DNA from 2 places in the Paucibacter sp. JuS9 genome. Region 1 is predicted to be linked to the other one. Evidence: predicted binding sites of a transcription regulator. Region 1 holds the regulator's gene; the other holds the start of a gene.
The links. The regulator sigma-54, encoded in region 1, starts transcription at its own class of promoters, with help from an activator protein. The targets are predictions, from matches to a motif close to TGGCANGNAANCTGCTTT.
Positions count from the first base shown of each region.

Region 2: ABT392_RS09690 (PEP-CTERM sorting domain-containing protein) is a predicted target of sigma-54. The motif match lies at 2,171-2,188, and genes of this name have one in related genera.

Region 1 is NZ_CP194172.1:4,104,190-4,108,129, reverse strand. It holds gene ABT392_RS18260 (TonB-dependent receptor) at 1-590, opposite strand, end outside; gene ABT392_RS18255 (RNA polymerase factor sigma-54) at 1,035-2,534, opposite strand; gene lptB (LPS export ABC transporter ATP-binding protein) at 2,555-3,334, opposite strand; gene lptA (lipopolysaccharide transport periplasmic protein LptA) at 3,331-3,940, opposite strand, start outside.
Region 2 is NZ_CP194172.1:2,180,846-2,184,785, reverse strand. It holds gene ABT392_RS09700 (acyl-CoA dehydrogenase family protein) at 1-23, opposite strand, end outside; gene ABT392_RS09695 (isoaspartyl peptidase/L-asparaginase family protein) at 167-1,147, shown strand; gene ABT392_RS09690 (PEP-CTERM sorting domain-containing protein) at 1,240-2,118, opposite strand; gene prsT (XrtA/PEP-CTERM system TPR-repeat protein PrsT) at 2,282-3,940, opposite strand, start outside.

The DNA of each region.
Region 1 (3,940 bases):
GTCATCGCGGCGGTCGAACCCTTGACCACGTCCACGCTCTTGATCAGGTCCGACGAAAGCTCGCGGAACTCGACACCGCGGCCACCGCCACCACCCAGCAGGTCGGTGCCGCCACCAGCCTGCACGGCCTGGCCATCCATCTCCACACGCGTGAGATCGGCGCCGGTGCCGCGCACCGAGACGCTCACGCCTTCGCCGAAGTCGCCGCGGTCCAGCGCCACACCGGCAATGCGCGAGATCGCTTCGCCGATATTGCGGTCAGGGAAGGCACCGACGTCTTCCGCCACGACCGAGTCGGTGGCCGTGGCCGCGCGCTTCTTGCGGTCGATGCTGGACTGCTGCGAGAGCCGCGTGCCGATCACCAGCACCGAGCTCAGCTCGGCCGTGGCCTTCGCTGCCGGCTTCTTGTCATCCTTGCTGTCCTTGGCCTGTTCACCGCCTTGCGCCGCTTCGGCCGCGGGCTTGGCCGGCGCTACGGGCGTCGTGCTCGCTTGAGCCATCGCGGCCTCGCTGGCCATCAGCGTGAGGGCCATGGAAACGGCCAGGGCCAGGCCATCCGGCCGCAAGGCCAGTTTCGAAATCTTGTTCACAAGCTGTCTCCGTCACCGGGCTTGGCCGGCACTTTTTGTCATTGACTGGTGTTCACCGCAAGCGCCCCGAGGCTTCACGAGGCGGCGATCTACAAGCCTGCTTGCAAGGCCCGGATGAGGCCCGCCTGCGCTTGTGAGGAGTCCAGCTTATGAGGACGGGTCCGAATCGATGTATGACGCTTGTGCGTCGAACTATCGGAATTTTGAATAGCGGATGAATCGGCCGGGAAGCAAGGTTTCCGGTCACCCACTTTGCGGGTTATCCCGGGCGGATTCAGGGCGCATCAATCAACGCCTTGATCGTTTGTGCCGGCGCTGTTGCGGTGCGGCGACTGACGCGGCAAAGTCCTAGCAAGTCGCTGGGTCATGCGTTGGCAGCGCGCTGCGCGGCAGGCATTCAGGGCCCCGTTCAGACCCCCGCTCAGACCCCAGGTCAGAGTCGCGTCAAAGCGCCTTGCGCAGATTGGCCGGCGCAATTTTCAGCGCCTCGCGGTACTTGGCCACCGTGCGCCGCGCCACCTGGATGCCCTGCTCTTCCAGCATGTCGGACAAGGCGCTGTCGGACAGCGGCTTGTTGTTGTCTTCGGCGTCGACGAACTGCTTGATCAGCGCGCGCACCGCCGTGCTGGAGGCATTGCCGCCGGCATCGGTGTTGAGGCCGGACCCGAAGAAGTACTTCAGCTCGAAGGTGCCATGCGGCGTGGCCATGTACTTGGCCGTGGTCACGCGCGAGATGGTCGATTCATGCAGGCCCAGCTCGTCGGCTATTTCTCTGAGCACCAGCGGCTTCATCGCCAGCGCCCCATGCTGGAAGAAGCCCTTCTGCCGCTCGACGATGGCCTGCGAGACACGCAGGATGGTGTCGAAGCGCTGCTGGATGTTCTTGATGAACCAGCGCGCCTCCTGCAATTGGCCGCCCAGCGCGCTGTTGCTGATGCCGCCGCGCGTGGCGCGCAGCGCATTGGCATAGAGCTCGTTGATGCGCAGCTTGGGCGCGACCTCGGGGTTGAGCATCACACGGAATCCGCGGCCGCTCTTGCTGACGATCACGTCCGGCACCACGGCCGCCGCCTCGCCTGGCGCAAACGGCCGGCCCGGCTTGGGCTCCAGTGTCTGGATCAGCGTCTGCGCCTCGCGCAGCAGCTGTTCGTCGGCGCCGGTGAGTGCCATCAGCTTCTTGCTGTCGCGCCGGGCCAGCAGCTCCAGGTGGTTCTTGCAGATCAGGATGGCCACCACCTGCACCTGGCTGCGCGGCCGCGTGCGCAGTTGCAGGAGCAGGCATTCGGAGAGGTCCCGGGCGCCGACACCGGTGGGCTCCATGCTCTGCAGCCAGCGCAAGGCCACCTGCAGGCGTTCCAGCAATTCCTCGAGTGCCTCGGGGTCGTCTTCACCGGCGAGCGAGGCGGCGATCTCTTCCAGCGGGTCGGCCAGGTAGCCGTCGTCGTTCAGCGATTCGATCAGCACCAGGAGCGCGGCGCGGTCTTCGCTGCTGAAAGACATGCCGGCCATCTGCTGTTGCAGATGCTGCTGCAGGCTGATGGACGGCGCCTCGGTCTCGGGCCTTTCTCCGTCTTCGCTGCTGGAGCTGGCGCTGCCGGGCAGCTCGCGGATGCCGTCGAAGTCGTCGCCCTCGGTGCCGTTTTCCCAGTCTTCGCGCTCGGTGGTGCCGAAGTCCTCGGCCTTGATCTCGCTCGCGGCCTCACCATCGCCTGAAGGTGCCGAGTCGGGTTCGTCGGACGCGTTGCCGCGGACTTCGCTGAGCTCGGGTGCGGTGACCGCGCTGCCGAATTCCTCGTCGGTCTCGAGCAGCGGGTTCTGCGCCAGCATCTGCTCCACTTCCTGGTGCAGCTCCAGTGTGGAGAGCTGCAGCAGCCGGATCGACTGCTGCAACTGGGGCGTCAGCGCCAGATGCTGACTGAGCCGTACCTGCAGGGTGGGTTTCATCTCAGCGCAGCCCCAGCAGCCTACATTTTGAAGTGTTCGCCGAGGTACACCTTGCGCACGTCGGCGTTGGCCACCAGCTCGTCGGGCGTGCCTTCGGCCAGCACCTCGCCCTCGCTGATGATGTAGGCGCGGTCGCAGATGCCCAGGGTCTCGCGCACGTTGTGATCGGTGATCAGCACACCGATGCCGCGCGCCTTCAGGAAGCCGATGATGCGTTGGATCTCGAGCACGGCGATCGGGTCCACGCCGGCAAAGGGCTCGTCCAGGAGGATGAAGCGCGGCTGCGTGGCCAGGGCGCGGGCAATCTCGACCCGGCGGCGCTCGCCGCCCGAGAGCGCGGGTGCAGGGCTGTCGCGCAGCTTCTCGATCGAGAGCTCGTGCAGGAGGCTGTCCAGCATCTCGTTGATGCGGGTCTTGGTCCAGGGCTTGCCGTTCTCGTCCTGCTGCAGCTCCAGCACGGCGCGGATGTTTTCCTCGACGGTGAGCTTGCGGAAGATCGAAGCCTCCTGCGGCAGATAGGACAGCCCGAGGCGCGAGCGGCGGTGGATGGGCAGGCGCTCCAGCGCCTCGCCATCGAGCCGGATCTCGCCGGCGTCCGCCCGCACCAGGCCGACGATCATGTAGAAGCTGGTGGTCTTGCCGGCACCGTTGGGACCCAGGAGGCCCACGACTTCACCGCTGTCCACGGCCAGGTGCACGTTCTTGACCACGCGGCGCACGCCGTAGGTCTTCTGCAGTCCGTCGGCCTCAAGCCGGCTCGGGCGGCCCGGTGCCGCCGCTGCGCTGTCGATGCCGCTCATGAGGGCTTGCGAGGCGTGGTTTGCAGCGTGGTGCTGGGCTGCAGTTGGGTCGGTGCGCTGCTTGCGGACGGCAATGCCTCGGGCGCACTGGCTGCGCGCGGCATCAACACCATGCGGCCGCGGCCGTTGGGGCTGCGCTCGACATTGCCGCCGCTGGTCTTGAAGAGTTCGCTGCGGTTGTCATAGGCGATCTCGCCACCGGTGGTCTCCCCCGTGACGAGGCCGTTGCGCAGTTGGCGAAGCACCGCATTGCCGACGAAGCGGACGGTTTCCTTGCGGCTGTCGTATTCGATCTGGTCGGCCCTGCCTTCGATCACCTCGCCCGGCGTGTCACGGCCCTGGCTGAAGCTCACCTGCTTGTCGCCGTCCGAAGTGGCCGAGGCCTGGAAGAAGCCGTCGGGGGTTTCCTTGATCACCACCTTGCCGGCCTTCAGCAGCAGGCTGCCCTGGCTCAGGATCACGTTGCCGGTGAGCTCGGTCAGCTGGTTGGCGATCTCGACCCGACCGCCTTCGTCATAGCTGATGTTCATCGGCTTGTAGCGGTCGCCCTTTTCGGCGCCCGCCGGCGCAGCGGCCAGCAAGGCGAGGGCGCTCAGCAGCAGCGAG
Region 2 (3,940 bases), 1.9 Mb from region 1:
TCGGCTGTGAAGTTCAGGTCCATGACGGCGTCTCCATCCATTGCGACCCGCATGCTGCGGGCGATGCCGATTTTTAGCACGAGCGTTCGCATTTTCCTTGTCTCTGTCGAGACAGGGCGGGCTTGCCTACACTGCCCAGCCATCAACAAGCTCGAGACACGACGCCATGCCCCTACCTGTTCTTGCCATCCACGGCGGCGCCGGCACCTTGCTGCGCAGCAAGATGTCACCCGAGATGGAGCAGCAGTACCGCGCCGAATTGCGCAGCATCCTGCAAGCCGGCGAGCAGATGCTGGCGAATGGCAGAGACGCCATGGATGTGGTCTGCGAAGCCGTGCGACGGCTGGAAGAATGCCCGCTGTTCAATGCCGGAAAAGGCGCGGTGTACACGGCCGACGAGCGACATGAGCTCGACGCCAGCGTGATGAACGGCCACACGCTCGCAGCAGGTGCAGTGGCCGGCGTCAGCCGCGTGCGCAATCCGGTGCTGGCGGCTCGGGCGGTGATGGAGCGCGGCGAGCATCTGCTCTTCATTGGCGCTGCCGCCGAAGCCTATGTAGAGAAGCTCGGGATGGAGATGGTCGATCCCGGCTGGTTCGGCACGCCGCAGCGGCTGGAACAGTTGCGCCGAGCCAGAGCCGAGGCGGCGGGTGCGCTGCTGGATCATGACGGTCAGGCGTCGACGCCCATCATGGAGAGCAAGAAGTTCGGCACTGTCGGCGCGGTGGCGCTTGATGCGGCCGGCCACCTGGCCGCGGCCACCTCAACCGGTGGCATGACCAACAAGCTGCCGGGCCGCGTGGGTGACTCACCGCTGATAGGCGCGGGCTGCTATGCCAGTGACGACAGCTGCGCCGTGTCTTGCACGGGCACCGGCGAGGCCTTCATTCGCGTGGCTGCGGCGCGCGAGGTGGGTGCGCTGATGGAGTATGCGGGGCTGAGCCTCGACGAGGCAGCACGCCGGGTCGTTTTCGAGAAACTCGGCCGTGTGGCCGGGCAGGGCGGCTTGATAGCGGTCAGCAAGGACGGCGCCGTCAGCCTGCCCTTCAATACCGAGGGCATGTACCGCGGCAGCGTGCAGCAAGGCCGGCCGCCCGTTGTTGGCATCTATGGCGAGGCCGAGGAAGCAGCAAACCTGGCGCATTAATGGCAATCGGCCCTTCAGGGCCGATTTTTGTGGAGCGCCAAAGCAAATCGGCCCCGAAGGGCCGATTCATGCGAAGCGCAGAGGTGCGACGCTCAGGCTTGCTGCTTGGCCTTGCGGCGCAGACCGACCATGCCGAACAGTGCCAGGCCAGCCAGGGCCAGGGAGCCCGGCTCCGGCGTCTTGCCGGTGCTGGTGCCGGTACCGGCGACCGTCAGCAGCTTGAAGGCATCGTTGCCGATGGCGGAAGCCGAGTTGGAGGCACTCACGAACCACCAGCTGGAGCTGACTGCACCTGCGCCAGTGTTGCCGAAGCTCATGGTGTCGGGTTCGGCCGAGCCCACATTGCTGTAGTGGTTGAGCAACTTCCAGCCATTGGCCGTCGAACCAGCCGTGGCCGGCAGGCCGCTGGAACTGATCGAGCCCATGGTCGGGCCACCGGAGCCGCCAACCCAGTAGAACACCGAGATGTCGGAGTCGGTATAGGAACCGGAGGGATTGTCGGTACCGTTCCAGCCCATGGTGACACTGTTCAGGGCCACAGACACGGTCTCACCAGGGTTGGTGAAGTTGAGCAGGAAGCCTTCCAGCTGACCGACGTTGTCGGCTGCATGAGGGCCGGTGCCCGGGTCGCAGATGTTCCAACCCGACGCATTGGACTTGCCAGCGCATTCTTCGGTGTTGACGATGCCGAAGCCGGCGCTGCTACCCCAGGGGGCGACGGCCGCTGCGACGAAGTTCTGTACTGAGGGGCTCAGATCGGACGACCATGCCGTGATGCCCATCTTGGCATCGGCCGGGGCCATCGAATCGGTGCAGGAGTAGCTGTTTCCGTAGGAAACCGAGGCAGTCGAGCAATTGCTGTAGTTCCAGGAACCGTTCCAGGTTGTAGCGGCTTGCGCGCTCTGGGTGCTCACCAGTCCGAGCAGGCTGGTTACGGTTGCCAGGATGAGACGCATGGTTTGTTTGTTCATTAAATTCTCCAGCTGGGCCCTGCAATCGCTGCGCGGCTTGATGATCTTGCAAGAAGCAATTTGTGGGCCAGTGTTTGGGAGTCTATGAAAATCAACGACTTACTGGTGGATCTGGGGCTTGCTTTGAGGCGACTGTAAATTGTTCCGACGGAAATAGCTCCCCCTACTTGAGGGTCTGGAGCAGGGCGCTGGCCCGGGCCGCCGATTCCTTGTCGATCTTGTTGTCGGCGGCAGGCTCGAGTTCCGCGCGCGCTTCAGCCTTGCGGCCGAGCTTGATCAGGACCTCGGCCAGGTGGGTGCGAATTTCGGCATTGCCGGGGTTGCGCAGGCGCGCGTCGCGCAGCAGGGGCAAGGCGCGCTCGGCCTGGCCCAACTGAAACTCCGACCAGCCCAGCGTATCCAGGTAGAGAGAATTGCCGGGCTCCAGCTGCACCGCTCGCTGTGCCAAGGCTATCGAGCGTGTGTTGCGCTGGGCGAGCAGCACGGAAGCCTGGCTGTTCAGGGCCTCGGCATCGTTGGCGTTGACTTGCAAGGCGCGCTCATAAGTCTTGCTGGCAGCGTCGAAGGCCTTGTTGCGTGCCTGCGCATCGCCAAGGGCCTTCAGCACGAGGCTGTCGCGAGGGTGCTGCTTGAGCCAGGCCTCCACCGGCTGTGACGCCGGACGCAGGCCCTCCAGGCTCTGCTGCAGGCTGAAGAGGCGCAACAGGCTGAGATTGGTAGGTTCCAGCTGGTGGGCGCGCCGCAGCGAGTCCAGCGCAGCGGCCGGTTTGCGGTTGGCCAGGGCGATATCAGCCAACAGGTGGTGGCCGGCTGCCAGTTTGGGCTGTGTCTGGGTCAGTTGCAGGGCGCGGCGCTCTGCCTTGCCAAGTTCACCCTGCATGATTTCCACGCCGGTCATCAGGGACTGGGCGCGCACCAGGTTGGGCTCCACGCTCAAGATCTTCTCGACCGAATAGTTGGCACCGGCTACATCCTTGGCCTCGAGTTGCAATTCGGCGATTGCCAGCAGCGTAGGTACAACGACTGCCGCTCGCCGTGAGGCTGCCGACAATGTGTTGCGAGCGCCCACCAGGTCGCCGTTGAGCAGTTGAACTCGACCATGAAGGGTCAGAACCTGCGCATCTTCGGGGGCCTTGCTCAGCAGCTTCTTGGAGGCTTCAAGGGCCTGCGGGTAGTCTCTCTTCTGAATCTGGTTGTGGACCATGGCCAGGCGGGGGCGGAGTTCAGACAGCTCGCTTGCGTCGTCCGCCTTGGTCAACCAGCGTTCAAGCTCGCTGCGCTTGTTCTGCGCTTCGGCCAGGTTTGCCAGCTCCATCAATACGTTGACGTCGCGGTCGTTGGCCCTGTTCAATGCTTCCAGTCGGGTACCGGCTGCCTGGAAGGCGCGGTCGGCAATGTCCAGTCGAGCCAGGCCCAGTTCGGCCTGGACCAGTCCGGGTGCATTTTTCAATGCCGCTTCATAGGCGCGGCGGGCCTGCTTGCGGTCTCCTGCCTGGGTGAGAGCCGTGCCCTGCAACACCAGCACGCTGGCGTTCTTCGGGAATCGCCGTGCCAGTGAGTCGGCTGCTGTGACGGCCTTGGCTACCTGGCCTCCGCGCAGATAGAGCGTGACCAGCGCGGAGCCGGCATAGGCCTGCCCAGGGTCCTTCTTGTAGGCCTGTTCCAGTGACTGAACCGCCTCGTCTGTCTTTCCGCCACGCAGCAGGCTCAGGCCGAGCACCGTACGAAAGGCCGGGTTGTCCTTGCTGGCCAGGGCTTCGCGCATCAGATTCGTGGCCTTGGCATGACGACCCTGAGCGGTCTGGATCGACGCCAGCAGAGT